4 regions of the Rhodoferax sp. ZS1R25 genome follow, and region 2 is predicted to be linked to each of the others. Evidence: predicted binding sites of a transcription regulator. Region 2 holds the regulator's gene; each other region holds the start of a gene.
The links. The regulator sigma-54, encoded in region 2, starts transcription at its own class of promoters, with help from an activator protein. The targets are predictions, from matches to a motif close to TGGCANGNAANCTGCTTT.

Region 1: a site for sigma-54 is predicted at 1,770-1,787, ahead of AC097R_RS02180 (ammonium transporter). Genes of this name have one in related genera too.
Region 3: a site for sigma-54 is predicted at 2,473-2,490, ahead of AC097R_RS16880 (globin family protein). Genes of this name have one in related genera too.
Region 4: a site for sigma-54 is predicted at 4,017-4,034, ahead of AC097R_RS04745 (PEP-CTERM sorting domain-containing protein). Genes of this name have one in related genera too.

What each region holds. Positions count from the first base shown of each region.
Region 1 covers NZ_JBWMAZ010000001.1:458,125-465,351, reverse strand. Annotated here, with positions in the region: gene metW (methionine biosynthesis protein MetW) at 1-445, opposite strand, end outside; gene metX (homoserine O-succinyltransferase MetX) at 442-1,590, opposite strand; gene AC097R_RS02180 (ammonium transporter) at 1,858-3,060, shown strand; gene AC097R_RS02175 (putative bifunctional diguanylate cyclase/phosphodiesterase) at 3,074-5,209, opposite strand; gene AC097R_RS02170 (DoxX family membrane protein) at 5,219-5,713, opposite strand; gene AC097R_RS02165 (HvfC/BufC family peptide modification chaperone) at 5,710-6,507, opposite strand; gene bufB (MNIO family bufferin maturase) at 6,504-7,227, opposite strand, start outside.
Region 2 covers NZ_JBWMAZ010000004.1:72,157-79,383, forward strand. Annotated here, with positions in the region: gene AC097R_RS19900 (THUMP domain-containing class I SAM-dependent RNA methyltransferase) at 1-1,196, opposite strand, end outside; gene rpoN (RNA polymerase factor sigma-54) at 1,193-2,803, opposite strand; gene lptB (LPS export ABC transporter ATP-binding protein) at 2,803-3,579, opposite strand; gene lptA (lipopolysaccharide transport periplasmic protein LptA) at 3,576-4,184, opposite strand; gene AC097R_RS19920 (exopolyphosphatase) at 4,260-5,192, opposite strand; gene AC097R_RS19925 (thiol:disulfide interchange protein DsbA/DsbL) at 5,276-5,929, opposite strand; gene AC097R_RS19930 (SPOR domain-containing protein) at 5,994-6,671, opposite strand; gene argS (arginine--tRNA ligase) at 6,752-7,227, opposite strand, start outside.
Region 3 covers NZ_JBWMAZ010000002.1:1,287,304-1,294,530, reverse strand. Annotated here, with positions in the region: gene AC097R_RS16895 (YdcF family protein) at 1-610, opposite strand, end outside; gene AC097R_RS16890 (hypothetical protein) at 663-878, opposite strand; gene AC097R_RS16885 (sigma 54-interacting transcriptional regulator) at 970-2,316, shown strand; gene AC097R_RS16880 (globin family protein) at 2,533-2,985, shown strand; gene AC097R_RS16875 (YodC family protein) at 3,041-3,358, opposite strand; gene AC097R_RS16870 (hypothetical protein) at 3,487-4,170, shown strand; tRNA gene AC097R_RS16865 (tRNA-Thr) at 4,339-4,414, opposite strand; gene AC097R_RS16860 (class 1 fructose-bisphosphatase) at 4,452-5,483, opposite strand; gene AC097R_RS16855 (tetratricopeptide repeat protein) at 5,505-6,353, opposite strand; gene pepN (aminopeptidase N) at 6,370-7,227, opposite strand, start outside.
Region 4 covers NZ_JBWMAZ010000001.1:999,406-1,006,632, forward strand. Annotated here, with positions in the region: gene AC097R_RS04720 (TetR/AcrR family transcriptional regulator) at 1-372, shown strand, start outside; gene AC097R_RS04725 (SDR family oxidoreductase) at 372-1,259, shown strand; gene AC097R_RS04730 (acyl-CoA dehydrogenase family protein) at 1,262-2,446, shown strand; gene AC097R_RS04735 (thioesterase family protein) at 2,456-2,965, shown strand; gene AC097R_RS04740 (hypothetical protein) at 3,038-3,298, shown strand; gene AC097R_RS04745 (PEP-CTERM sorting domain-containing protein) at 3,363-3,923, opposite strand; gene AC097R_RS04750 (ABC transporter substrate-binding protein) at 4,150-5,325, opposite strand; gene AC097R_RS04755 (AMP-dependent synthetase/ligase) at 5,376-7,227, opposite strand, start outside.

The DNA.
Region 1 (7,227 bases), on a different contig from region 2:
TGCCCACGCGGATATTGGGCGTGTCGTACCACTGGTAGGGCAGGCGCCGGGTCACCGGCATACGGCCTTGCAGAATGCTCAGGCGGTTGGGCCAGTGCGCAAAGTTGGGGAAGGCCACGATGCCCACGCGGCCCACGCGCGCTGTTTCCTTGAGCATGGTCTCGGCATTGCGCAGGTGCTGCAGCGTGTCGATCTGCAGCACCACGTCAAAGCTCGCGTCCTCGAACATGGTCAGGCCCTGGTCTAGGTTGAGCTGCAGCACGTTCACGCCGCGCTGCACGCAGGCCAGCACATTCGCATCGTCCAGTTCCACGCCGTAGCCGGTGCAGCCGCGGTGGCGCTGCAGGTGGTCCAGCAAGGCGCCATCGCCACAGCCCAGATCCAACACACGGGCACCCTGGGGCACCAGGCTGGCAATCGCGTGCAGGGTGTTCAGGTCGGTCATGCTGCCACCTCCAGCGTACGCGTAATGCTATTGAAATAGGAGCTGACCACGCCCATATAGCGGGGGTCATCGAGCAAAAAGGCATCGTGCCCATGTGGCGCATCGATCTCGGCGTAGCTGACCTCGCGCCGGTTGTCGAGCAAGGCTTTGACGAGTTCGCGGCTGCGCTTGGGGCTGAAACGCCAGTCGGTGGTGAAGCTCACCAGCAGGAACTTGCAGGTGGCGCGGGCCAGTGCCAGACTGAGGTCTCCGCCAAAGGCGCGGGCCGGGTCAAAGTAGTCCAGTGCGCGCGTGATCAGCAGGTAGGTATTGGCATCAAAGTACTCGGCAAACTTGTCGCCCTGGTAGCGCAGGTAGCTCTCGATCTGGAACTCCACCTCCTGCGTCGAATACTTGTAGCCCGATGCGTGGTCCAACAGGGTTTCCTTGAGTTGGCGACCGAACTTTTCGTTCATCACGTCGTCACTGAGGTAGGTGATGTGGCCAATCATGCGGGCGATGCGCAGGCCGCGCTTGGGGATGACGCCGTGCTCGTAAAAATGCCCACCGTGGAAATCGGGGTCGGTCACGATGGCGCGGCGTGCCACCTCGTTGAAGGCGATGTTTTCGGCCGTTAGATTGGGCGCGCTGGCCACCACCACGGCGTGCTGCACACGATTGGGGTACTGCAGCGTCCAGCTCAGCGCCTGCATGCCACCCAGGCTGCCACCCAGCACGGCGGCCAGGGTCTGAATGCCCAGTGCATCCAGCAACCTGGCCTGTGCGGTGACCCAGTCTTCCACCGTCACCACCGGAAAGTCCGCGCCATATACCTTGCCGCTATGAGGGTCTGTGTGCATGGGGCCGGTGGAGCCAAAGCAGGAGCCCAGGTTGTTCACGCCGATGACAAAGAAGCGGTCGGTGTCCACCGGCTTGCCCGGGCCAATCATGTTGTCCCACCAGCCCTCGCTTTTGTCCTGGCCCGCATACACGCCCGCCACATGGTGCGATGCATTGAGCGCGTGGCACACCAGCACGGCGTTGGACTTGTCGGCGTTCAGCGTGCCGTAGGTCTCGTAACTCAGGGAATAGCCATGCAGCAGCGCACCGCTTTGCATGGGCAAAGGGGCATCGAAGCGCATGGACTGGGGCGTGGCGATCAGCATAAAAACAAAACCCGGCAACGCTAAACGCGGGCCGGGTTGCAGTGCCAATGGCGGGTCCGTGTTTAGCTGAATTTATTAAGCGCCCGCAAGCTGGAGCAAATTGGCGCTGTGAACCCAAAGTATAGCAAGCACGGCGTTTGCGGGGCAAAAAGCTACGGGGCGCACCAATTTGGATGCGATGGCGCGATTTTTGCTTTAGTTTGGTGCATTTTGAAGAAATTCACTTTATTTGCACCAAACACAAGCATTTATTCAAAGAGGGTTTGTATGGAAGCACTAAAACAGGGCGCTGATGCCCTGTTCATTTTGTTGGGCGCGGTCATGGTCTTGGCTATGCACGCGGGGTTTGCATTTCTGGAGCTGGGCACGGTGCGCCGCAAGAACCAGGTGAACGCGCTGGTCAAGATCCTGGTGGACTTCTCGGTATCCACCGTGGTGTATTTCCTGGTGGGTTATGGCGTGGCCTACGGCACCCACTTCTTTGTGGGCGCCGAGCAGTTGGCCGCGCAAAGCGGCTATGCGCTGGTGAAGTTCTTCTTTCTGCTGACCTTTGCCGCGGCCATCCCGGCCATCATCTCGGGCGGCATTGCCGAGCGCGCGAAGTTCTGGCCGCAGCTGATCGCCACGGCCGTCGTTGTGGGTGTGATCTACCCCTTCTTCGAGGGCATTGCGTGGAACCAGCACTTTGGCGTGCAGGCCTGGATCAAGAATCTGACCGGCGCCGAATTCCACGACTTTGCGGGCAGCGTGGTGGTGCACGCCGTAGGCGGCTGGATTGCGCTGGGCGCCGTGCTGTTGCTGGGCGCACGCAGCAACCGCTACCGCAAGGACGGCGCCATGTCGGCGCACCCGCCCAGCAGCATTCCGTTTCTGGCGTTGGGCGCGTGGATTCTGATCGTGGGCTGGTTCGGCTTCAACGTGATGAGCGCGCAGGTACTGGACAAGATGTCGGGCCTGGTGGCGGTGAACTCGCTCATGGCCATGGTGGGCGGCACGCTGGTGGCGCTGCTGCTGGGCAAGAACGACCCCGGCTTTGTGCACAACGGCCCGCTGGCTGGCCTGGTGGCCGTATGCGCGGGTTCCGACCTGATGCACCCGCTGGGCGCGTTGGTGGTGGGCGGCGTGGCCGGCGCCATCTTTGTGGTGATGTTCACGCTGACGCAGAATAAATGGAAGATCGACGACGTGCTGGGCGTGTGGCCGCTGCACGGCCTGTGCGGCACCTGGGGCGGCATTGCGGCTGGCATCTTCGGCAGCCAAACCTTTGGCGGCCTGGGCGGCGTGAGCCTGGGTGCGCAGCTGATAGGCACCGCCATGGGCGTGGCCTGGGCCGCGCTGGGCGGCTTCATCGTCTACGGCGCGCTGAAGGCCACCATGGGCCTGCGCCTTAGCCAAGAGGAAGAATTTGACGGTGCCGACTTGTCCATCCACAAGATCAGCGCCACGCCGGAGCGCGAGGCCAACTGGTAAGCAACCAACCCGCTCAGGCCACGCTATCCAGCCAAGCCTGCAGCGGCCCCCCGTACAGCGGCCGGCTGCGCAAATAGCCCTGCATCACATCGCAGCCCAGCTGGGCAATCGTGGCGCGTTCGGCCTCGGTCTCTACGCCTTCGGCGGTGACAAACAGGTCCATGCCATGGCCCATTTCGATCATCGCCTTGACCAGCTTCTGGGTGCCCGGCGCCTTGTCGATGCCGTCGATAAAGCTGCGGTCGATCTTGAGTTCACTGACCGGCAGCTTCTGCAGGTAGGCCAGTGACGAGTAGCCGGTGCCAAAGTCGTCAATCGACAGCGGAATGCCCACGGCGCGCAGCGCGTGCAGCAGTTCCACACTCTTCTGCGCGTCTTCCATCAGCCCGCTCTCGGTGATCTCCAGGCGCAGGCGCTGCGGGTTGATGCCGCTAGTGGCCACCTTGTGCCCCACGCGCTGGGCAAAGCCTGCGTCCTGCAAATCACGCGTGCTCACATTGACGGCAATGCTGAGCGTGGGGTGCGTGGTTTGCCAGGCCTGCAGGGTGCGCAAGGCCTGCTCCAGCATCCAGTCGGTGACCATGGTGATGTAGCCGGTCTGTTCTGCGAACGGCACGAACTCCGCCGGTGACACAAAGCCACGCTGCGGGTGAATCCAGCGCACCAACGCCTCGGCCCCCACGGGCTGGCCAGTGGCCGAAAGAGAGAACTTGGGCTGCAGCCACATTTGCAGTTGGGACTGGGCCACCGCCGCGCGCAGGTCGGACACCAGCCCCAGATGGTCCAGCCGTGCAGCTTCTTGCGCCGCGCTGTACCAGGCGTGGCTGAGTGCGGCGCGCTTGGCGCTGTGCAGGGCCACCTCGGCATTGCGCAGCAGTGCGCCCACGGTCCCGTTGGCGGTGTCGGTGGTATCAGCAAAGCCGCAGCTCAGGCTCAGGTCCACGCTGTGGCCGCTGCAGGCCACCGAGGCCGTGGTGGCCTCCATCAGGTCCGCACGCAACTGCTCCACCGCACTGCGTTGGTCGGCTTGAAAAGCCGCGGCAAACGTGCCACCCGACAGCCGCGCCACTACCCACTGCGGCCCGATCAGCCCACGCCCGGCCGCAGCGCCCAGCACCAGGCTGGCGCGCACGCCCAGCTCCTTGATCAGCGTGTCGCCCGTGGTGTAGCCCAGGGTTTCGTTGATGATTTTGAGACGCGCCAGGTCCATTAAACCCAGCGTGTTGGCGCCCTCGGGCCCGGGATGCTGGGGGTTAAGCAGGGCCGTGCGGTTGGGCAGGCCGGTCAGGCTGTCCTGGTAGGCCAGGCGCACGATTTGCTGTTCGCGCTGCGACACCGCATCTGACATGGTGTTCAGCGCTTGGCCCACGCGGTCCACCTCTTGCGTGCCCGTGGTTTGCACCTGGTGCGCATAGTCCCCCTGGGCAATGTGGCGCGCGGCCCGCTCCAACTGGGCTAGCGGGGCCACCACGCTGCGCGTGGTGCGCCAGGCCAGGTAGGTGGCCAACGCGATGGCCAGCAGCGACAGCAGGCCCACCCACATGGCCACGCGCCCAAACAGCGCGCGCGCATCACTGAGCTGCGCCTCCACACGCTGGCGCTCGCGCTGCAGTAGCGTGCCGGACTCGCGCAACATGGCGGTGAGCGCGGGGTTCACCTGGTCGTTCAGCGCGCGGGCCGCGGCCTGCATGTTGTCGCCCTCGATCTCGTCCACCGTGGCGATAAAGGCCTGCGCATACATCGCACGGCAGGCCACCAGGCGGCGCAACGTGGCCTCCTGTTCAGGGTCCTTGAGTTCGTCGGACAGCGATTCGATGATGCCGTCGATGCTGCGGTTGCGCGCATCCACATCGGCGTACTCCTTCACGCGGTCGGCGCGCGGCGCGTGCACCAGCCGCACAAGCGCGCTGCCCACACCCTCGGTCTGCAGCGACAGCGCCTGCACGCGCAGCAGCCGCTGCATGTCGCCCGCGGCAAAGCGCTGCGTGACATCGGACACCAGGCGCAACTGCCACGCGGTCTGCACCAGCGCCAGCAGCACCATGAGGACTAAGGCGCCCAGGCCCAGCGCCAGGCGCCAGGCTATGCGCTTGGGCCACAGCCGGGCAAACCAGGTGGTGATGGGGGCAGTCGAAGTGTCTGGGGCCATGGCAGAAGGTTAACCCCTGCGCAGCCACCAATCGCGCAGCCAGGGGCCCAGCGCCCAGTTACCCGGGCCGTACAGCGCCAGCGCGGCCAGCAGCACGCCCCAGGTGATGTGCTGCTGCAGCGCGGCGGGCGCCACCTCGGCCAGCGACACCACGGCCACCGCATTCACCACGCTCAGGCCCAACGCCGCAAAGCGCCCGCCCAGGCCCAGCACCAGCAGCACAGGCAGCGCCAGCTCCCCCGTAGTGCCCATCACTGCGGCCAGTTCAGGCGGCAGCAGTGGCACCTTGTATTCGTCCATGAACAGCGCGATGGTGATGTCCCAGTCGCGCAACTTGGTCAGGCCCGAGGCAAAGAACACCTGCGCCACATACAAGCGGGCCAGCAGGGCGGCCAAGGGCTGCAGGGCCACCAGACCGCGCTCCAGCGAGCCCCAGGCCAACAGGCCGCGGGTGATGAGGGAGGGCGAGTGCAGCAGGGGCTGCGGCATGGGCGTAGGTTTCATGGGTCAAGTGAGAGAAAGGAAGGCGGTATTTGCACCACCGAAAGCAACAAACCGGTTTGCACTGCCAGCGGCAGCCACGCACCCACGTCCAGGGTAGGCGCTGCATCCAGCGCCTGGCCCAACGTGCCCGCAGCCAGCAACACCGCTAACGCATCGGCTTCGCCTTCGAGTGCGGCGCGGGCGTACGGGCGCAGGCCCTGGCGCCAGACCACGGTGTCTTGCGCCACGCGGTCGCGGATCTGGGCGCCGGCCTCGGCCAGGCTGGGGCTGTGCTCCAGGTGCGCACCCACGATGCTGGCGACGGGCCAGGGGCTGCGCAGCACACTGCAGCCCGGGGCAAGGGTCAGCCGCAGGGTGGCGGGGTCTGCGGAGGTGAGCAGTGCCAAGGTCGACAGGTCCGGCGCCTGGTCGGCAACAGTGGCTGCGGCGTGCAGCGCCCACTCCACGCGGGCCACGTCGGCCAGGTAGGGTTCGTCGGCCAGCTGCAGGCTGGCCTGCACAAAGTCGGGCAAGGTCTGGCCCCACTGGGCCAGATCGCCAGACTGCGGCGGCTGGGCGTGCCACAGCGCACGGGCCAGGTCAGCAAAACTGTCGTCACCCAGCAGCTGGGCCAGCACGGGGTAGGCACCCTGCAAAGCCCGGTCAGCCAGCTGGTGGCCATTGGATTGATAAGCTTTTAGTCCTCTAGCCCCCGTATCCATTGCGCCAGAAGCTACGTTTTTCATAGCATCCTCGGCGGGCCAGGCAAACAAGGCCTCCACCAGCGCCTGCTGTTGCGCAGCCAGTGTGCTCATGCGGCCACCGGCTCAAAGACGCTGGCGCAGACGGCGCGGGCGTGCTGGGCTTCGTCCAGCAGCACGTCCAGCGCGGGCACATCGGTGTCCCACTCAATCAGTGTGGGCACGCAGCCAAAGCGCGCCACGGCATGGGCGTACAACGTCCAGACCTCGGGGCAGACCCGGCTGCCATGGTCGTCAATAACGATGTCGCCATGCGCATCCGACACATGGCAGTGCCCGGCCAGGTGCAGCTCGCCCACGACCTCCGGGTCTATCGCATCCAGCCAATCGCGGCAGGCTTGCAGGGGGTTGGCCACCAGCCCGTCGCGCTGCGCGTTCAGGGCATTCACATAAATATTGTTCACATCCACCAGCAGCTGGCAGCCGCTGCGCCGGGCCAGGGTGGTCAAAAATTCGGTCTCGCGCCAAGCTGCGCCGTCCGGCGTATTCCAGTGCAGGTACGCCGAGAGGTTCTCCACCATGAAGCGGCGCTGCAAGCGGTCCTGCACCTGCTGCACATGACCGCACAGCAGGTCCAGCGCCTCGGTGGTGAAGGGAATGGGCAGCAGGTCAGCCGCATGCACCGTGTGGCCGTTGAACACACCTCGGGCAAAGCTCGCGTGGTCACTGACCCGCACCGGGTCTATGCGCTGCACCAACGCGGCCAGTTGGTCCAAGTGCCAGGGGTCCAGCCCCACGGCCGAGCCCAGCGACAGGCCCACGCCATGCAGGCTG
Region 2 (7,227 bases):
CGGCACTCCAGCGGTCCGTTCCACATGGGCACGCGGCGCGATTCCTTCAGGCGCATCTTGCTGGGCAGCTTCAGGTCCGGCGTCAGCACCCAGGCGGTCCAGCCGCTGTAGTTCTTCTTCCAGTGGCTGGCCAGTTGGTTGAAGAAGTCCACACCTTCGTCGGTCTGCGCGAGTTCGCGTGCGCCAAAGCGGGCACCTTCGCCTTCACCGGCTACGCCACCAATGCCAATACGCTCGCCATAGGGCGGGTTCAGCACCATCACGCCGCCGCCTTCAATCGGCGGCATGCGCTGCAGCGCGTCGCCACCGCGAAACTCAATCACATCGGCCACGCCGGCGCGTTGCGCGTTGCGCTGCGCAAAGTCCACCATGCGGTGCGACACATCGCTGCCGTAGATCAGCGCAGTCTGGCCCGGCTCGGGCTTGACCACATTCGCTGCGGCCTCGGCCTTCATGTCCGCCCACTCCTGCGAACGGAAGGGTCGGTATTTTTCGAACGCAAAGCGGCGCAGCGAACCGGCCGCGATGTTGCAGGCAATCTGCGCGGCTTCGATGGCCACCGTGCCGCTGCCGCAGCAGGGGTCGTACAGCGGCATCAGGTCGTCCTCACCCGAGGCCCAGCCGCTGGCGGCAATCATGGCCGCGGCCAGGGTTTCCTTCAGCGGTGCGTCGCCCTTGTCCTCGCGCCAGCCGCGCTTGAACAGCGGCTCGCCCGAGGTGTCGACGTACAGCGAGCAGCTGTCGGTGGTCAGGTGGGCATAGATGCGCACATCGGGCCACTGCGTGTTCACGTCGGGGCGCACGCCGCCCGCCACTTCGCGGAAGCGGTCGCACACGGCATCCTTCACCTTGAGCGCGGCAAAGTTCAGCGAGGTCAGCGGGCTGTGCTGCGCCGTCACCTCGACCTTGATGCTTTCCTTGGGCGTGAACCACTGCTCCCATGGCACCTGCAGGCCGGCGCGGTACAGGTCCTGTTCGCTGCGGTATTCGGTGTACGACACCAGCACCAGCACGCGCTGCGAGAGGCGGCTGTACAGGTTGAGCAACATGGCATGCGCGAACGAGGTGCGCACGGCCACGCCACCGCGCTGCTTGGTCACGCAGCCGGGCGGCAGACCGGTGATTTGCAAAATCTCCGGCGCCAGGTACTCCTCCACGCCGGCGGCGCAGGGGAGAAAAAGGGTCAATTGGTTCATAGCGCTTTGCGGAGTGAGGCGGGGGCAATCTTCAGCCCCTCGCGGTATTTGGCCACGGTGCGCCGGGCGCATTCGATGCCCTGCTCCTTGAGCATGTCAGAGATCTGGTTGTCGCTCAAGGGCTTCTTGCTGCTCTCGGAGGCAATGAACTGTTTGATGAGCGCGCGCACCGCGGTGCTGGAGGCATTGCCACCGCTCTCGGTGCCCAGGCCAGAGCCGAAGAAGTACTTCAGCTCAAACGTGCCAAACGGCGTGGCCATGTACTTGGCCGTGGTCACGCGGCTGATGGTGGACTCGTGCAGGCCCAATTCGTCGGCAATCTCGCGCAGCACCAGGGGGCGCATGGCCAGCTCGCCATGGGTGAAAAAGTTCTTCTGCCGCTCCACAATGGCCGTGCTCACGCGCAGGATGGTGTCAAAGCGCTGCTGGATGTTCTTGATGAACCAGCGCGCCTCCTGCAGGCGTTGCTGCAGCGCCGCGTGGCCAGCACCGTCGCGGCCACCGCGGTGGTTGCGCAGCACATTGGCGTAGATGTCATGCACCTTGAGGCGTGGCATCACCTCGGGGTTGAGCTGCACGCGGAATTTGGGAATGCCACCGGCCTTGCCGATGGCCACCACCAGCACGTCGGGCACCACGATGTTGCGCTCCACGTCCACAAAGCGCCGCCCGGGCTTGGGTTCCAGCCGTGCGATGAGCGCGATCGCTTCGCGCACCAGCGCGTCGCTGCCCACGCCCATTTGCACCAGGCGCTTGATGTCGCGCCGCGCCAGCAGGTCCATGGGTTTGCTGCAGATGCCCAGGGCCACCTGCAGCAGCTCGGCACGCTCGTCCTCACCATCCACTTCAGCTTGGGCCAGCAAGGCCTTGACCTGCAAACGCAGGCACTCGCCCAAGTCGCGCGCGCCCACGCCCACGGGCTCCAGGCTGTGCAGCAAGCCCAGCGCCACGGTGAAGTGGTGCACCAGGTCCTGCAGCTGCTCTTCGTCGCCGGGGTTCAGGCTGCGTGCCAGCTCTTCCAGCGGGTCTTCCAGGTAGCCGTCGTCGTTGAGTGATTCGATGAGGAAGCGCAGCGCGGCCGCGTCGGTGGCATTGGTGCGCAGGCTCAGCGCCTGGCGGTGCAAAAAGGCCTGCAGCGATTCGGCAGAGCGCGCCAGCTCGGTGGCGTCTTTCTCCTCGTCGTCGCCCAGGTTGTTGGCCTTGGCTTTGGCGTCCACCCCCCACTCGCCATCGTCGGGCATCATCTCGGTGGTGCCGTCGCCTTCCCAGTTGGGCTCGTCGCTGCTGCTCAGCGGCGTGGCTTCTTCGTCATTGCTGCTGGTACTGGTCGAGGTGGCGTAGTCGGCCACCGCACTGGGCGCGTAGTCCACCTCGCTGCTCTCGGACAGTCGGTCGCCTTCGCTGACCGTCGCATCTACTGCGTTCAGCCCAAAGTCCTCGCGCTCGGCCCGGTCCTCGGTCAGCTCCAGAAACGGGTTTTCGTCCAGCATCTGCTCCACCTCCTGGCTCAGCTCCAGCGTAGAGAGCTGCAGCAGACGGATGGACTGCTGCAACTGGGGCGTGAGCGCCAGGTGTTGGGAGACGCGTAATGAAAGACCTTGCTTCATTACATTTTGAAATGCTCACCGAGATAGACACGGCGCACATCGGCATTGTTCACGATCTCGGAGGGGGTGCCTTGCGCCAGCACATGGCCGTCGCTGATGATGTAGGCGTGGTCGCAAATGCCCAGGGTTTCGCGCACGTTGTGATCGGTGATCAGCACACCGATGCCACGGCCCTTGAGGAAGTTGATGATGCGCTGGATCTCGATCACCGCAATCGGGTCGATACCGGCAAACGGTTCGTCCAGCAGGATAAAGCGCGGCCGCGTGGCCAGTGCGCGCGCAATCTCCACACGGCGTCGCTCACCACCCGACAGGGCCAGCGAGGGCGACTCGCGCAGATGCTCCACGCGCAGGTCTTGCAGCAGCGCGGTCAGGCGCGCTTCAATCTCGGCCGACTTGAGCGGCTCGCCCGCCTCGTCGCGCTGCAGTTCCAGCACGGCGCGCACGTTGTCTTCGACATTGAGCTTGCGAAAGATGGACGCCTCTTGCGGCAGGTAGCCCAGCCCCAGGCGCGCGCGGCGGTGGATGGGCATGTGCTCGATGGAATGGCCGTCAATCGTGATGTCGCCCGCACTGGCGCGCAGCAAGCCCACGATCATGTAGAACGAGGTGGTCTTGCCCGCGCCGTTGGGGCCCAACAGGCCCACGACCTCGCCAGTGCGCACGGTCAGCGACACATCTTTCACCACCTGGCGCTTGCCATACGACTTTTGCAAATGCCGGGCTTCCAGCCGCCCGGTGCTGGTGTCCGGGGCTTCTTGGGTGGGCTCGCTCACTGGGCGGCCTTCTCAAGTTGCGGCGTGGCGCGCAGAGTGGCACCGGGTTGAGGCGCGGTGGCAGTTTCGCCTTCGGGCTTGGGCGTCAGCATGGCGCGCACACGGCCGGCCGGCGCCGCAGCGGTCTTGGGGGCGCCGTCCACGGTGAATTTGTCGCTGAGGTTTTCGTACAGGATGACGGCACCCGTCACCTCGTCGGCCAGCGTGGCGCCGCGCAGGCGGCGCAGCTGGGCTTTTTTGACAAAGCGCACAGTGTCGGCCTTGCCGTCGTATTCGATGGTGTCGCCATCGCCTTCGATGAACTCATCCAGGCCTTCACGCTTTTGCCGGAAAAACGCCGGCGTGGCGACCGAGCCGGTGACCAGACCGTACTGGTAGCCATCCGGGTCCTGGCGCACCTCGATCTGGGCGCCGCGGATCAGGATGCTGCCCTTGGTCAGCACCACATGGCCGGTGAAGACGCTGACCTGCTTGATGTCGTCGTAGCGCAGGGCGTCCGCCTCCACATTCATGGGCTTGTTTCGGTCGGCTTTTTCGGCCCACGCAAGGCCGCCTGCGCTGGCAAACACCAGCGACACAGCCACAGACAGGATGGTTTTTTTCATAAAGGCACGAAACTTGCTCGAAAAGCGCTTCGGCCATTGTACCGAGCGCTTTGCGCATTTCGCGCCTTGGCCGACTCAGCCGTCGGCGTTAATTTTGGTGATGAGCACCTGCAACACGTCTGCAGCGCGGTCGTTCTCCACCTGGCAGGTACCCGCATTGGCATGGCCGCCCCCGCCGTAGCTCAGCATCAGGTCGCCAATATTGGTCTTCGAGCTGCGGTTGGTGATGGACTTGCCCGTGGCAAACACAGTGTTTTGCTTCTGCAGGCCCCATAGCACGTGGATGGAGATATTGGTCTGCGGGAACAGCGCGTAGACCATGAAACGGTTCACCGCAAAGATGGTGTCCTCATTGCGCAGGTCCAGCACCAACAGGTTGCCATGCACGGTGGAGCAGCGCAGCAGTTGCTCCTTGGCCTTGGCCGCATGCTCAAAGTACAGGTCCACACGCTCCACCACGTCGGGCAGCTGCAGGATTTCGTCAATGCCATGGTGGCGGCAGTACTGGATCAAATCCATCATCAGCTGGTAGTTGCTGACGCGGAACTCGCGGAAGCGGCCCAGGCCGGTGCGCGAATCCATCAGGTAATTCAGCAGCACCCAGCCGGTGGGAGTCATGATTTCGTCGTGGCTGAAGCGGGCCGAGTCCCCCTTGTCCACGGCTTCCATCATGTCGTGGAAGCGCGCCGGGAAGCGGTTGGCACCACCGTAGTGGTCAAACACCACGCGCGCGGCCGAGTCGGCGTCGGGCAGGATGATGTGGTTGGGGCGCTCGCCAGTGTTGCGCACCGTCTCGGACTCGTGGTGGTCAAAGGCCAGGTGCACGCCGGGCACGTACGGCAGATTGGTGGTGATGTCCCGATCGGACACCTCCACCTTGCCGTCCTGCATGTCTTTGGGGTGGACGAACTTGATGTCGTCGATCAGGTCCAGCTCGTTGAGCAGGACGGCGCACACCAGCCCATCAAAATCACTGCGGGTGACCAGCCGGTACTTCTGATGTGCCATGGGAAGACTCTCCACAAAGGGGTTGAATGACAAATCATTCTAGCCCTGTGGAATACCTCTGCGGCCTGCGCAGAGGCGTGTTTTTAGCGGGCGGTGCGCGCCTGGACGATCAATGCGTCCACGATCTGCAACGCGCGCTGCATGTTGCCGGCAATGGAGCCATCGGTGTAGTAACGGCCGGCCACGCCCAGGGCAGGCACGCCTTCCACCTTGTAGGCGTTTTGCAGCTGGGCGGCCTTGGTGGCCTTGGTGGCCACGCTGAACGAGCCGTACTGCTCAACAAACTTGGCCTTGTCCACGCCCTGCTTGGCCACCCATTCGACGATGGCATCGCCACCGCTGAGGTTTTGCTTCTCGGCGTGGATGGCGGCAAACACCTTGGCGTGCAGCTTCTCCACCAGGCCCATGGCTTCCAGCGCGTAGTACAGGCGCTGCTGGGGCACAAAGCTGTCCTGGAAGGCCACGGGCACGCGGCGGAAGGACACGTCTTTAGGCAGCTTGGGGATCCAGGCTTGCAGCGTGGGCTCGAACGCATTGCAGTGCGGGCAGCTGTACCAGAAGAACTCAACAACCTCGATCTTGCCGGCGGGTGCTTCCACCGGGGCACGGGGGTCCACGGGCTGGTAATCGGTGCCGGGCTGCGGGCCTTTGGCCTGGGCCTGGGCGCTGCTGGCCCACAGGGCGGAGGATGCAAAGGCGGCGCCTGTAGCGGCTTGGGTAAATTCGCGACGTTTCATGGGTTCAAAAGCTCCAAAGTGCTCGGATGTGAGTGGAGGGGGTGGAAAAAAGTTCCAGCGCGGCCTAGCGCTGCACGCGCACCAGGGCGGTTTCCAGACCGCTCTTGTCCAGCTTGTCTTTGGCCTTGTCGGCATCGTCCTTTTTGTCAAACGGTCCCACGCGCACGCGGAACACCGGGCGGCCCGACTGTTCGCGTTCGGAAATCTTGGTCTCGATGCCGCTCAGCGACAGCTTGGCGCGATGGGCCTCGGCGTCTTCGGCCGTGCGGAAGGCGCCCACTTGTACAAAGTAGGAGAACGCGTCGCCTTCGGTGGCGGCACCTGCCTTGGCCTTGGCCAAGTCACCCAGCGGATCGGCCGACACGGCAGGCTTCAACTCGCCCTTGGCATCCGGTTTGACGGCGGTCTTGGCGTCTGCCTTGGGGTCGGTTTTGGCTTCCGCCTTGGGGTCAGTCTTTGCGTCAGGCTTGGCAGCCGTTTTGGCGCCGGACGCGGCAGACGCCGGTGCCGTGGCCGTGGGCACGGCGGGGGCCGGGTTCTTGCCGTAAAGCAGCGCGTTGGGGTCCCAGTTCTTGTTCTTCTGGGCTTCGGCTGCGTCCTGGTCGGCGCTGCGGCTCTGGCTCTTGTTCATGAACGGCACGGGCACCTTGGTGACGTACACCGCCACCGCCAATGCAGCCCCCAGGCCCACCACCACGCCCACAATGAAACCCACAATGGTTCCGCCACGTTCAAACTTCATGCGCTGCTTTCTCTCTCTTAATCAGTCTTAATTCGTGGGGGTCAGAGCACCTGCTACGCAAGTGGTCTGACCCCCAGACCTCACATTTTTTGCGGGGCACTCACGCCCAGCACAGCCAGGCCATTGTGCAACACCTGCGCCGTCGCCGCGACCAGCGCCAGGCGCGCCAGCTTCACCGCTTCGTCATCCACCAGGATGCGCTCGGCATCGTAGTAGCTGTGGTAGCTGGCGGCCAGTTCACGCAGGTAGAAGGTCACATCGTGCGGCGCCTCGTCGGCGGCCGCTGCGGTCAGCATCTCGGGGTACTTGGCCAGCAGGAGCATCAGGGCCTGGGCCTGCGGGCTTTGCAGCGCCGACAGGTCCACGCTCTTCAAGCTGCTCACGTCGCCACCCCAGGTCGCCAGCACCGAGCAGATGCGCGCATGCGCGTACTGCACGTAGTAGACCGGGTTGTCGTTGTTCTTGGCCACAGCCAGGTCCACGTCAAACGTGTATTCGGTGTCGGGCTTGCGCGAGAGCAGGAAGAAACGCACGGCGTCCTTGCTGGTCCACTCGA
Region 3 (7,227 bases), on a different contig from region 2:
GGTAGGCCGTCACGTTCCAGCCTGCCTTGGTAAACGTGGCCATAGAGCGCGGCATGTGCCAGGCCGAGGTGACCAGCAGCCAGCGCTGCGTGGGGTCCACGCCCGGCAGCTGCGCAGTCAGCACCGCGTTTTCATAGGTGTTGCGGGAGGCCGATTCGTACTGCACCTGCGGTCCGCTCACGCCCATGCTGTCAAAAAACATCTTGGCGCGCTCGGCTTCACTCTGGCCAACGCCCATCAACGATCCTTCGCCACCGGTGTACAGCATGCGCAGCTTGGGGTTGCTGCGCAGCGCGGCCACGGGCGCTGTCATGCGCTCGGCCGCGTCGTTGAACATCGGCTGTACATGCGCCATCTGCGTGCGGCCCGATTCGGTGGCCCCGCCCAGCACCACCATACCGGCGTAGCCGCTCAGATCGGCCTGGGGCGCAAGCTCGGGGTATTGGGCCTCTAACTGGCGAATGATCAGCTCGGGCAGCGGCTGCCAGGCGGTCAGCACCATCAGCACCAGCGCCAGACCCAGCAGGCGTTTGCCCGTGCGCGGGCGGCGCTTCAGCACCAGCAGGCTCAGCACCATCAATACGAACACCCACAGTAACGGCTGGGACAACAGACCAAGAAGTTTGGAAGCAATGAACATGAAGAAAGGAGAGGGGGGATGGTTATTTGGTGTCGTCGGGCATGGGGCGCGCTTGCTGCATAGCGCCTTCTACCGATTGTTTGACCTGCTGCTGAATTTGCTGGCTTTGCTGCTGCGGGGTGGCGCCTGGCGTGGCCCCGGGCACCACGGCGGTGGTGGTGCCCAGCTGCTTCTTGGCCAGCACGCCCACAATGGCCAGAACGACCAGCAAACTGACGATTCCAAAGAGTGCGCGCATAGGGTCTCCAATCGAGGGCGGAGCCGCATTTTGACCGATGGCCAGCCGCACCGTGGCAAGATGGGCGCTATTTTGAAATTGGTGGAGAACCATGGCGCGCATTCTTGTCGTTGACGACGACGCAGACCTGCTGAAGTCCCTGTCCATGCGCCTGCGCTACGAGGGCCACGACGTGACCTCGGCTGACGGTGGCCCCATGGCGCTCGCCAAGCTCGACCTCGAAGTGCCCCACATGGTCATCACCGACCTGCGCATGCCCGAGATGGACGGCCTGCAGCTGTTCGAAGCCATCCACCGCCGCTTCCCCCTTATGCCCGTGGTCATCCTCACGGCCAACGGCACCATTCCTGACGCCGTGCGCGCCATGCAAAAGGGCGTGTTCGGCTACATCACCAAACCGTTTGAAGGCGCCGCGCTGATGCGCGAGGTAGATCGCGCGCTGGCCATCTCCAGCGCGTTGGGCGCCGACATGCCGGGAGATGGCCCGGGCGAGAGCTGGCGCGAAGCCATCATCACCCGCAGCCCGCGCATGGAGAAGCTGCTGGCCGAAGCCCGCCGCATGGCGCAGAGCGATGCCTCGGTGCTCATCCATGGCGAGAGCGGTACCGGCAAAGAGCTGCTGGCCCGCGCCGTCCACGCCTCCAGCACGCGGGCGGACGAAGCCTTTGTGGCCGTGAACTGCGGCGCTATCCCCGAGAACCTGGTGGAGGCCGAGCTGTTTGGCCATGTCAAAGGCGCCTTCACCGGCGCCGTGCGCGACAACCCCGGCATGTTCACCAGCGCCCACAAGGGCACCATTTTTCTGGACGAAATTGCCGATCTGCCGCTGGCGATGCAGGTCAAGCTGCTGCGCGTGCTGCAAGAGCGCGAGGTGCGCCCCGTGGGCGCCAGCAAGCCGCACAAGGTGGACGTGCGCGTCATCTCCGCATCGCATCGCACGCTGGAGGCCGAGGTGGCCGCCGGCACCTTCCGCGAAGACCTGTACTACCGCCTCAACGTCGTCGGCCTCACGCTGCCGCCGCTGGCCGATCGGCGTGAAGACATCCCGCTGTTGGCCAACTACTTTTTGCAAAGCCTGGCTCTGCGCTACGCCAAGCCCGTCAGCACCTTTGCGCCCGGCGGGCTGGAGCAGCTCAGCGTGGCGCCCTGGCCCGGCAATGTGCGGCAGCTGCAAAACGTGGTGGAAAAGTGCGTGGTGATGAGCACCGGCGCCGTCATCCCCGCTACGCTGGTGCAAAGCGCCATCAGCACCCAGGGGCCCGAGCTGCTCTCGCTGGACGAGGCGCGAAAAGAGTTTGAGCGCGACTACCTCACCAGCCTGCTCAAGATCACCAACGGCAACGTCGCCCAGGCCGCCAAGCTGGCCCAGCGCAACCGCACCGACTTTTATGCGCTCATGGCCCGGCACCAGCTGGAGCCCGCGCAGTTCAAAAACTGAGCCTGCGGGTCGGCCCAAACTGTCGGCAAACGCCGACACCCTAAGTTGTTGATTTCATTGGGGTTTTGTTTTGCGGCGTAGGGCCGTGTCGGCATTTGCCGACAAACCGCTACCCCTGTTTTGCGCTAAGTGGTTGATTTCATTGAAGAAAAGTTTTGGCACGCTTCGTGGGTAGTAGTGCGGGTCTTATTCAACAAGTACCCCAAGGTAAACACCATGAACTCCGAACAAATCAACCTCGTCCAGGCATCCTTTGAAGACGTGCGCCCCATCGCCGCCACCGCGGCCGAGCTGTTTTACGACCGCCTCTTCACGCTGGACCCCTCGCTCAAGCACCTGTTCAAGGGCGACATGCCCAACCAGGGTCGCATGCTCATGTCCATGATCGGCTCGGCCGTGCATGGCCTGAAGGACCTGGACAACCTGGCCCCCGTGCTGCGCAGCCTGGGCGCCCGCCACGTGGGCTACGGCGTGCGAGAGGAACACTATGTGACCGTGGGCACCGCCCTGCTGTGGACGCTGAGCGCCGGCCTGGGCGAGAAGTTCACCCCCGAAGTGCGCGAAGCCTGGACCGCCGCCTATGGCCTGCTGGCCGACGTGATGCAGTTTGGCGCGCTGGAGGCGGAACGCATCAAACGGCATCAGGAGCAGGATGCGGCTACTGTGTGAGAAAGTATCTATTTGTGCGCAGACGACACTGATATCGGACCTGTGTCACCGAAATTCAAATTGTTTTCCAATTTGAATTTCGTCTTAATTTGTATGCTCTTGCATCGGGCTTCAATGGCTCTAGGATGTCCAGCCCGAAAACTTGCTTATTCATAATGGCGCCATCAAACCAAACGCATTCTGCTGCTCTATCTATACCTAACGCAGGGAATGTGCCTAAGCTCTGAACGGTCATTTTTGGCCCACCGCTTTTCAATTGAACGACATCGCCGATTTTTAGTGACTCCATTTTTTCTCCAAAGAGACTTTCAGTGTAGGTGAAGATTTTCCCTGATGCGATATGCTTGAAAAATGTTAAGTCCGCAATCCGCAAATAGCTTTGAGATCCTGAGTAGCGTTGTCGAGGAGGACGCTGAAGGGCGCTTTCAAGTGGCAGCGAGCGGGGAGGCAGCTCAACTCAATTCGCGTGGTCTGTATTACTCTTCCATCCACATCCTAAGCTTGGAAAAAAAAGCTACCGAAGAATTGGCGGCTTCCGCCAAGTTGATGTATTCCGCGCTATTAGAGGCTCACAACTCGGAGCCCGCTATAAATGTTGCCATGCGAACAGTTCAGTTGCAGCAGCTTTTTGCGAAACGACTCGATTTATTGGCGACCAAGTTGATGGCCGCACGAGATGGACGGGTAGCTCCTTTGTCGGGAAGCCTACAACGCCCATTGGAACTATTGGATTTTTCTAAGACGCTGGTACGGTTGCACGCCCAATATGGTGCAAAGATTCAACTTTTGATTTCTGAAATGTCTCTTGGACGAAGAGGAGTGACCCCAGTGGAAAATACCTTCAACATTAATGGGCCTGTAGGTTCAGTTCAGACTGGAAACAACTCGACGGCAACGGTTACGCAAACCATTTCTAATCCTGGAAAAATTGAAGTGCTCGCAGCTTTAGAAGCACTGTCACAGGCTCTTCAGGTGGCTCAGACATTAACTGACGCTGAAAAAAGAGAAGCTATTGAAGTGGTAAATGATGTTAAGGCTCAAGCTAGTTTGGAAAAACCTAATTCACTGAAGCTTGGCGCACTTCTGGGAGGGCTCTCATCTTTTGTACAAACCCTGCCAAATGTTGCTCCAGCTTGGGATGTCCTAGTTGCTTGGTCATCACACATTCACGACGCGCTGATTTAGTGTTTACTCTTCAGCGTTCGGCGGTGTGAGCGTAAATTTTTTGTTGGAGCTGTCGCCCAGATCGCGCAGTGGCGATCACTCGCATACTGGACTAACAGGCCAATGTTTCTCGAAATTAAATTCCAACAAAAAGCCCCTGACTCTTACGAATCAGGGGCTTTCAAATTTTGGTGCCGGAGAGATGAATCGAACACCCGACCTTCTCATTACGAATGAGCTGCTCTACCGACTGAGCTACACCGGCAACTAAGCCCGCGATTATAGCGGGCCGCCTCTCAGAATCAGGCCGCTTCCGAGTGGTAGCGCGTGGCGCGTTCCACCTCGTTTTTCGATCCCAGGAACACGCTCACGCGTTGGTGCAGCTTGGTGGGTTGGATGTCCAGAATGCGTTGCTTGCCATCGGTAGCGGCGCCGCCAGCTTGCTCGATGAGCCAGCCCATGGGGTTGGCTTCGTACAGCAGGCGCAGCTTGCCTGGCTTCTCGGGTTCGCGCTTGTCCCAGGGGTACATGAAGACGCCGCCGCGGGTCAGGATGCGGTGCACATCGGCCACCATGCTGGCAATCCAGCGCATGTTGAAGTCCTTGCCGCGCGGGCCGTCTTTGCCCTGCAGGCATTCGTCGATATAGCGCTTCACGGGTTCGTCCCAGTGGCGCATATTGCTCATGTTGACGGCGAACTCTTGCGTGTCTTCGGGCACGCGCACGTTTTCTTGCGTCAGCACAAACGAGCCTTGCTCGCGGTCCAGCGTGAACATGGCCACGCCTTCGCCCAGTGTCAGCACCAGCGTGGTCTGTGGGCCATACAGGCAGTAGCCCGCGGCCACTTGCTGGTTGCCGGGTTGCAAGAAGTCTTGCTCGCTCACAGCGGGGCCTTCGGGCGACTTGAGCAGCACGCTGAAGATGGTGCCGATGCTGACGTTCACGTCGATGTTGCTGGAGCCGTCCAGTGGGTCAAACATCAGCAGGTATTCGCCTTGCGGGTAGCGGTTGGGCACCACGTAGATGCCTTCCATTTCCTCACTGGCCATGGCGGCCAGGTGGCCGCCCCATTCGTTGGCTTCGATCAGCACTTCGTTGGCAATGATGTCCAGCTTCTTCTGGATTTCGCCCTGCACGTTTTCGCTCTCGGCCGTGCCCAGCACGCCACCCAGGGCGCCCTTGGTCACGGCCAGGCTGATGCTCTTGCAGGCGCGGGCCACCACTTCCAGCAGCAGGCGTAGCTGGGGCGGAATGGCACCCTGGCCGGCCGATTGGCCTTCGTGGCCGCGCTGCTTCTCGATCAGGTAGCGCGTGAGCGATATACGTTGTGTCATGGTCAGTCCCTAAGTTAAAAATCAGTCGGCTTGTTCGCGTTCGGTCAGTTCGTCCAGCCGGGCTTGTGCGTCTTCCAGCAGGTCGTCGTCGCCACTGGCGCGGGCGATAGCTACGCGCTGCCCAAGCAAGTCGCGCGCCCGTGCCGCATCGCCAGCCTCATAGGCCAGCACGCCTTGTTGAAACAGCGTGTCCAGAATGATGTCGTTGTCTTGCAAGGCCTGGCCCAGCACCAGGCGCTGCTGCAGGTAGGTGTTGGCCTGGGCGTGGTCGCACAGCTCGTAGGCGTTTTGCGCCAGGTTGTTGATGACGCCCGACAGGCGTTGGTCGGTGGCCGTGCCAAAGGCGCTCTGCGCATCGGCCAGCAGCTGTTGGTTGTGCGCCAGTGCTTCGGCGTGGCGGCCGGCCTCGTGCAGGGCGTAGCCAATTTCTTCGCGGATGCCCAGCTTCTGGTCCAGGCTGAGCGTGGCACTGGCGTGCGCAGACCATTCAGCAGCCTGCTGCAAGTGGGCTACTGCCGTATCGTAGTCCTCGGCCTGCACGGCCGATTTGCCGATGGCGTAGTGCTGCTCAAAGCGGTCGGTGGGCGTTAGGCCACCACGCGACTCGCGGATGGCCAGCGCGCGCAGGCCCAGGGGCAGGCCCTCGGAATCCCACTGGCGCTTGGCAAACACCACAAATTGCAGCCACAGCAGGTCGGCCAACTCGGCAGACTCCGTGCCCACCTTCTCTGCCAGCGGCAGCAGGGCTTCCAGATCTTCCGACATGGCAGAGCCGCTGAACATGGCCTCGGCGTCGTACACCGTGTCGCGCAGCGGGGTAAAGCGCCGCGCAAACTTCTCTGCAGGTGATGCGAAACCGAAGAGGGCCATGGCGGATTGCCGTGCGTTAGTCGGCCAGCGCGCGGTCTACCACCTCGCGCACGTCGTTGCTGAGGTCGGCCTTGGCGGCCACGCGCACCAGCGCTTCGCGCGCGGCACTGCGGTAGGGCTCGGCCAGCTTCTTCCAGCGGTCCAGCGCGCGGGCCAGGCGGGCGGCCACCTGGGGGTTGATGCCGTCGAGCTCCATCACGCGGTCGGCCCAGAACACATAGCCCGCGGCGTCCGCACGGTGGAAGCCACCGGGGTTGGCGCTGCAGTAGCTGAAGATGACGCTGCGCGCGCGGTTGGGGTTGCGCAGGTTGAAGTCTGGGTGGGCCATGAGCTGGCGCACGGCGGGCAGCACCTGGCCGCCACGGTCGCTGGTGCCTGCTTGCAGGGCAAACCATTTGTCCAGCACCAGCGCTTCGTCTTTGAACAGCGCGTGGAAACGGGCCAAGGCTTGGGTGGCCAGCGCGTGGCCACTGCCCACCAGGGCAGACAGGGCGTTGAACCGGTCGGTCATGTTGCTGGCGTCTTTGAAGCGCTGCAGCGTTTTGCCGGGCCACACGGTGTCACCGCTTTGCACGGCGGCCAGGTTCAGGAAGGTGAGCGCCAGGCCGGCCAGGGCGCGGCGGCCGCTGGACACGGGGTCGGGCTCATAGGCGCCGTTGTGCTGGTGGGCCTCAAACGCCCATTCCCAGTCGGCCTGCAGGGCGGTGGCCAGCTGCAGGCGCATGGCTTCGCGCACAGCGTGGATGCGCTGCGGGTCCACCACGTCCAGCTGCTCGGCGATGTAGGTCTCGCTGGGCAGGGTCAGCACCAGTTCCTTGAACGCGGCGTCCAGCGTGGGGTGACGCAGTACGGCGCGCATGGCGTCGATATAGGC
Region 4 (7,227 bases), on a different contig from region 2:
GCGGCCTTCAGCCAGCCCGGTTATGCCGAGCTGCCACCGGCGGCGCAACTGGCCGCGCTAGTGCATGCGCACTTTGCCGTGCTGCTGGGGCCAGGCAACGACTTTGTGCCGGTCATGTTGTACGAATGGCGCTCGCTCAACAGCCGCCAGCGCAAGCTACTGGCCCAGCTGATCGCCGACTACGAAGCCCTGTGGATGCCTGTGCTGGAAGCCCTGCACGCCCGGGGCGAACTCAAAGCGCCGGTCAAGCTCGCGCGCCTCTTGATGCTGGGGGCGCTGAACTGGTCTGTGCAGTGGTTTGATGCCAAGAAGGGTGCGTCCGTCGAAGAGCTGGGTGACGCGGCCATGGCCTTGTTTTTAAAGGAGTCCTGATGTCTTACGGTTCCGTGTTTGCGCCCGGTTTGTTCGCGGGCAAGGTGGTGGTGGTGACAGGCGGCGGCTCGGGCATTGGCCGCTGTGTGGCGCATGAGTTGGCGGCCCTGGGCGCCACCGTGGCGCTGATTGGCCGCAAACCTGAAAAGCTTCAAAAGGTGGCGGCTGAGATTGCTGAAGACGGTGGCAAGACCAGCCAACATGTGTGTGACATCCGCCAGGAAGAGGCGGTGCAGCAGACCGTGGCCGCCATCGTGGCGCAGCATGGCCAGATCGATGGCTTGGTGAACAACGCAGGGGGCCAGTACATGACCCCGCTGGAGGCGATCAGCGCCAAGGGCTGGGAGGCGGTGATCAACACCAACCTGACCGGCGGCTTTTTGATGGCGCGCGAGTGTTTCAGCCAGAGCATGACCAAGCATGGCGGGGCCATCGTCAACATCGTGGCCGACATGTGGGGCTCCATGCCCGGAATGGGCCACAGCGGTGCGGCGCGTGCGGGCATGGTCAGCTTCACCGAGACCGCGGCCACCGAATGGGCGGGCCGTGGGGTGCGCGTGAATGCGGTGGCCCCGGGCTACATCGCCTCTAGCGGCATGGACCACTATCCGCCCGAGATGGGCCCCATGCTGCGCGAGATGGCCAAGACCGTGCCGCTGGGCCGCTTTGGTACCGAGGCCGAGACGGCCGCCGGCATTGTGTTTTTGCTGAGCCCGGCAGCCGCCTTCATCAGCGGCAGCACGTTGCGCATCGACGGCGCGCGGCCCCAGGTGCGCATGGGCTGGCCCATGCGTGTGGCCGATGAGAAGGCCCAGACGCGCGACGCCATCAAGCCCTTCAACGGGTTTCACCGGGCTAGCACGCCCAAAGTGTTTTCCGGTAGCTGACGATGCAGGCCAAATCGCCTGCGGTGATGGCGCCCGAAGACATTTCCGCGGTGGAAGACACCGCGCGCCGTTTCATCCGCAGTGAGGTGGCGCCGCACCTGAATGACTGGGAAGAGGCAGGTGAATTTCCGCGTGCGCTGTACCAGCGCGCAGCCGAAATGGGCTGGCTGGGCCTGGGCTACCCCGAGGCATTGGGGGGCACGCCCGCGCCCTGGGCGCTGCGCAACGCGCTGACCATTGCCCTGGCCCGCACGGGTGGCAGCGGTGGCCTCATGGCCAGCCTGTTCAGCCACAACATTGGCCTGCCACCGGTGCTGCGCCATGGCTCTGCAGCCCTGCAGCAGCAGGTGGTGCCCGACGTGCTGGCCGGTAAGAAGATTGCCGCACTGGCCATTACCGAGCCCGGCGGCGGCACCGATGTGTCCGCCCTCAAAACCACGGCGCGGCTGGACGGCAACGACTACGTGGTGGACGGCGAGAAAGTCTTCATCACCTCTGGTATGCGCGCGGATTGGCTTACGGTGGCCGTGCGCACCGATCTGAAAAACAAAGGCCCCATGGGCATCTCCATGCTCATGGTTCCGGGCGATGCGGTGGGGTTGTCGCGCAGCCCTTTGAAGAAGATGGGCTGGTGGTGCTCCGACACAGCGCACCTGCGCTTTGACAACGTGCGGGTACCTGCCAGCAACCTGGTGGGCGAGGAGGGCGCGGGCTTCAAGATCATCCTGACCAACTTCAACGGCGAGCGCCTGTCCATGTCCGCCATGGCGCTGGGTTTCGCAGAGTGTTGTTACGACGAGGCACTGGGCTGGGCGCAGCAGCGCAAGACCTTTGGTACCGCACTCATCGACCACCAGGTGATTCGCCACAAACTCATGGACATGAAGATGCGCATCGAATCCACCCGCGCGTGGCTGCACGCCGTGGCGGCGCGTGCCGATGCCGGTGACCGCGGCGACAAGTCGGCCAAGGGCGCAGAGTGGGTTGCGCAGGTGTGCCTGCTGAAAAACCACGCTACCCAAACCATGCAGTTTTGCGCCGACCAGGGCGTGCAGATTCTGGGTGGCATGGGCTTTATGCGTGGCACTGCGTGCGAACGCATCTACCGCGAGGTCAAGGTCATGATGATTGGTGGTGGTGCCGAAGAGATCATGAAAGAGTTGGCCAGCCGTCAGCTCGGCCTGTGAGAATGCCCCATGCCCAAAACACCTGTGCCCGTTACTTCCGTTGACAGCCCAGATACCGCGGTAGTGTTTGAAGCCGAGTTCATCGAGGGCCTGCGACGCATCTTTGAGCACAGCATCGCGTTCAACCAGGTGCTGGGGCTGAAGATTGCCAGCATCACGCCACAGTGCGTGGTGGCGCACATCGCCATGAAACCCGAGCTGGTGGGCCACTACAGCTTCAACCGCATCCACGGGGGCGTCATCAGCGCGGGGCTGGACGCCATGGGCGGTCTGGCCGTGATGGCCGCCATCGGTGCGCGCCACATGGACGAGGCGCCTCTGCAGCGCCTGCACCGCTTTGCCAAGCTGGGCACTATCGACTTGCGGGTGGACTACCTGCGCCCCGGCATTGGGGAGAGCTTTGAGCTGCGCGCTGAAGTCATGCGCCTGGGCTCGCGCGTGGCCTCCACGCGCATGGAGTTTCTGGGTGCTGATGGCAAGTTGCTGTCCAGCGGGGCTGCGGCGTACATCGTTTCCTGATTGGGTGTGTCGCCGCACATACGGCGGGAGGCTGCTTGCCTAGGGTAGAGGGCACACTACGTCAGGATTTCTATGACCGTCCCCAAGCGCCCGCGTGCAAAGGCACCCAATGGCAAGCGTCTGGCGTTGCCACACGACCGCGACGAAGCTGCATCCCAACAAGGGCAAGCCCCCGATCCGCGCATAGTCCAGGCCAAGCGCGACCTGGATGCGGGACAGGTCGATACCGATATGCACGTGACGCCCGGGTTGGACGCCAAACGACGAGAAGAACTGGTTCCCGGCCCGGGCGGCAAGCCCGTATCCGGTTTCACGCAGAACCGCGAGCCCTGATAGTCATGAAAACGGGGGGCGAAGCCCCCGGTTGCTTGCGCATGCTCGCGTGCGCGATGAGCGATCAGGCTTGCTTGGCTTTGCGTCGACGCACGATGGCACCCATGCAACCCAGACCCGCCAGCAGCAGGGCGTAGGTTTCGGGTTCAGGTACTGCCGCTGTTAGCGTCAGGTTGTCCACACTCAAGTGGCTGCCGGTGTCGACGAGTTGCAGGCGTGCAATGTTGTTCCAGGTACCAAAGTTCACAGTGCCAGTAGCGCTGGCATTGATGTTGGTTGTGAACAAAACGTTGTTGGACGTGTCGAAAGCGGTCAGTGCACCCACGGCGCCGCTGCTGGCGTAGCTGATGTCCAGGCTATTCAAGTTAAAGAGGCCCGACGCGAAGGTGAAGTTGACCGTGTTGCCGGCAAAACCGGTGGGGTCCAAGTGCAACTGTCCCGCAGAAGGCCAGCCCCAAAAGCTTCCGGAGGTTGGTGTCGCAGTAATGCCGTCTTCGGTGTAGCTGGCCAAAGCGGTAATGCTGCCCGTCAGACCCGAAAAGGTGTTGGTATTGGCCTGTGCGGCCGATGCGAACAGCAAGGCGGCGGCGATGCCGGTTGCGGTTAAAAGTCTCTTTAGTTTCATGGTTGACTCCACTGGTTGAGAGGCGGCGAATGCCTGCCTCGCGGGCATTCTGTTTTTGCGCACCAAAACTGAGCAATAGTCCGTTTGGATTCAAAAGCAGCTTTAAAGCCTTCATGGACACAGGTGGTAACAATTGACGGCATGGCGCACGCGGGCACACACCTGACTTTCAGCGTCCCAACAAAAAAAGCCACCTCACGGTGGCTTTTTTGAAAGCGCAAGCGCCTTACTTCTTCAATGCCGGGTCACCCACGTACTCCGACACCACCTTCCATTTGCCATCGGTGATTTGTGAGATGCGGGATGCGCTGCTGCCCAGGCGCTTGGTGGCGCTGAAGGATTGGGGGGCGCTGCCGAAGATGTCGGACGGGATGCTCAGTGTGTCCATCACCTTGATGAAGCTCTCGGTGTTCAGGTTCTTGCCGGCCTTGCCGGCCACGGTGGCAAAGGTGTTGAGGATGTTGTAGCCGTAGACCGAGAACACGGTGGGGTCTTCGTTGAACTTGGTCTTGTACTTGTTGGCCCAGAAGCGGATGGCCGGCGCCTGTTCATCGGTGTAGGGGTTTTGCACCGTCATGGTGGCGTAGAAGCCGTTCATGGCGGGACCGCCCAGCTTGTGGATCAGGTCGGTGTAGGCCGCGCTGGATCCGATGAAGGTGGGGCTGTACCCCAGCTTGCGGGCCGTGCCGATGGCGCCGATGGTTTCGCGGATGATGGTGCCCAGCACAATGAAGTCGCAGCCACTGGCCTGCATCTTGGACACTTGCGAGGAGAAGTCGGTGGCGCCGCGCTTGTACGAGGTCTTCTCGGCAAACTCCATGCCGATGGTCTTCAGGCCGTCCTCGCCGCCCTTGAGCACTTCCAGGCCAAAGTCATCGTCCTGGTACATGGTGCAGACCTTCTTGGCGCCTTTCTCTTTCACCAGCTTCGGAACCGCCAGGCGCATCTGGTCGTAGTAAGGGGCGGCATACGAGTACTTGAGTTTGTGGAAGGGCTCGTACATCTCGCGCGCGGCGGTGATGGGGAAGAAGTTGATCACGTTCTTCTCAAACTGCACGGGCATGGCGGCCATGTTTTGCGCCGTACCGATGTGGCCTACCATCATGAAAATCTTGTCCTGGTTGACCAGTTTTTGTGCGGCCAGCACGGCCTTTTTGGGGTCGTAGGCCGAGTCTTCGACCAGGATCTTGACCTTGCGGCCATTGATGCCGCCTTGCTCGTTGATCTCGTCCACGGCCAGCAGCATGCCCAGGCGCGCCTGCTTGCCAAAGCCGGCGATGGGGCCGGACAAATCCTGGATGGAGCCCAGCAAAATTTCGTCTTTGCTGATGCCTTGCTGGGCCGAAGCCAGCGATGCCGTCAGGGCCAGGGCGCCCAGTGCGGCGGCGGTGCGCAGTGTCATCATGGTGAAAGTCTCCTCGGTGGTAAAAATGCTGGGCGGCGGTGCGCCGCTCAGAGGTACATGGCCTCTATCTGGGCTTCGTATTTCTTCTCCACCAGCTTGCGTTTGAGCTTCATGGTGGGCGTGAGTTCTTCATCTTCTGCGGTCAACTGGTTTTCCAGCAAGAAGAATTTTTTGATCTGTTCCACGCGGGCGAACTTCTGGTTCACCCGGTCTAGTTCGGCTTGGATCAATGCCTGCACCTCGGGCGCGCGGGTGAGCGACGTGTAGTTGCTGAACGGAACATCGGCATCCTGGGCAAACTTCTCCACGTTCTCCTGGTCGATCATCACGATCACCGTGAGGTAGGCGCGCCTGTCGCCAATCACCACGGCGTCGGTGATGTAGGGTGAGAACTTCAGGTCGTTCTCCAACTCGCTGGGCGTGATGTTTTTGCCGCCCGCGGTGATGATGATGTCCTTCATGCGGTCGGTGATGCGGAAGTAGCCGTCGGCGTCCACCACACCCACGTCACCCGTGTGCAGCCAGCCATCGGCGGTAATGGTCTCGGTGGTCTTCTCGGGCTGGTTCAGGTAACCCGCAAACACGTTTTTCCCGCGCACCAGGAACTCGCCGGTGGTCGGGTCCAACTTCACCTCGTTAAAGCCCGCCGCAGGCCCAATCGTGCCAGGCTTGATCTTGTGGGCCGGAACGCCCGTGGCGGCACCACCGGTCTCCGTCATGCCCCACACCTCCAGCATGGGAACGCCCAATGCCAGGTACCAACGCACCAGGTCGGGCGAGATGGGGGCGGCCCCGGTGACCAGGTAGCGCGCGCGGTGGATACCGATGAGCTTGCGCACATTGTTCAGCGCCAGTACCTGGGCCACCTTGAATTTGAACTTGAGCCAGGCATTCACCGGCTCACCCGCCAGCACGCGATTGGCAATGCTGGTTCCCACACCAATGCCCCAGGCGTAGGCGGCCTGCTGCACCCAGCCCGCTTCCTTGAGTGCGATCATCACGCCGGAGTAAAACTTCTCCCACACGCGCGGCACCGCGGTGAACACCGTCGGTGCAATCTCGCGCACGTTCTCGGGGATGGTCTCGGGGTTTTCCACAAAGTTGAGCTTGGAGCCGGTGTACAGCGCAAAGTACTCACCGCCCATGCGTTCGGCAATGTGGCACAGCGGCAGAAAACACATGCGCTCGTCCTGCTCGGTTTGCGCAATCAGTGTGTTGAAGCCGCGCACCGTGTAGACCAGACCCTGGTGCAGGTGCATGGCGCCCTTGGGTTTGCCCGTGGTGCCTGAGGTGTAGACCAGAATCGCCAGGTCCTGCGGTTGGCAGGCCGCCACGCGCTGTGGCACCGCCTGTGGAAATTCTGCGTTGTACGCGCGGCCCAGCGCGCGCAGCGCCGCCAGGCTGATCACGCCGGGGTCGTCCAGGCCCCGCAAGCCCTCCATGTCAAACACCACAATCTTGCGCAGCCGCGGTAGGTGTTCGCGCACTTCCAGCGCCTTGTCCAGTTGCTCATCGTCTTCCACAAACAGCACGCTGGTGCAGGAGTCTTCGCACAGGTACTGCACTTGGCTGGGCGCGTCGGTGGGGTAGATGCCGTTGGACACGCCGCCCGCCGACAGAATGCCCAGGTCGGCCCACACCCACTCCACCACCGTGTTAGCCAGGATGGAGGCGGTGTCGCCCTTGGCAAAGCCCAGGCTGATCAGGCCGCCCGCAATTTCGCGCACCGCGTCCGCGGTCTGGTTCCAGGTCCAGCTGCGCCACAGGCCCAGGTGCTTTTGGCGCATCCAGACGTTGGGGCCGCGTTGCGCCACTGCATTCCAGAACATCGCGGGAATGGTGTCCCCCGCCATGACGATGTCACTGCGCGGTTGGATGTGTGAGGTGTCCCAGAGTCCC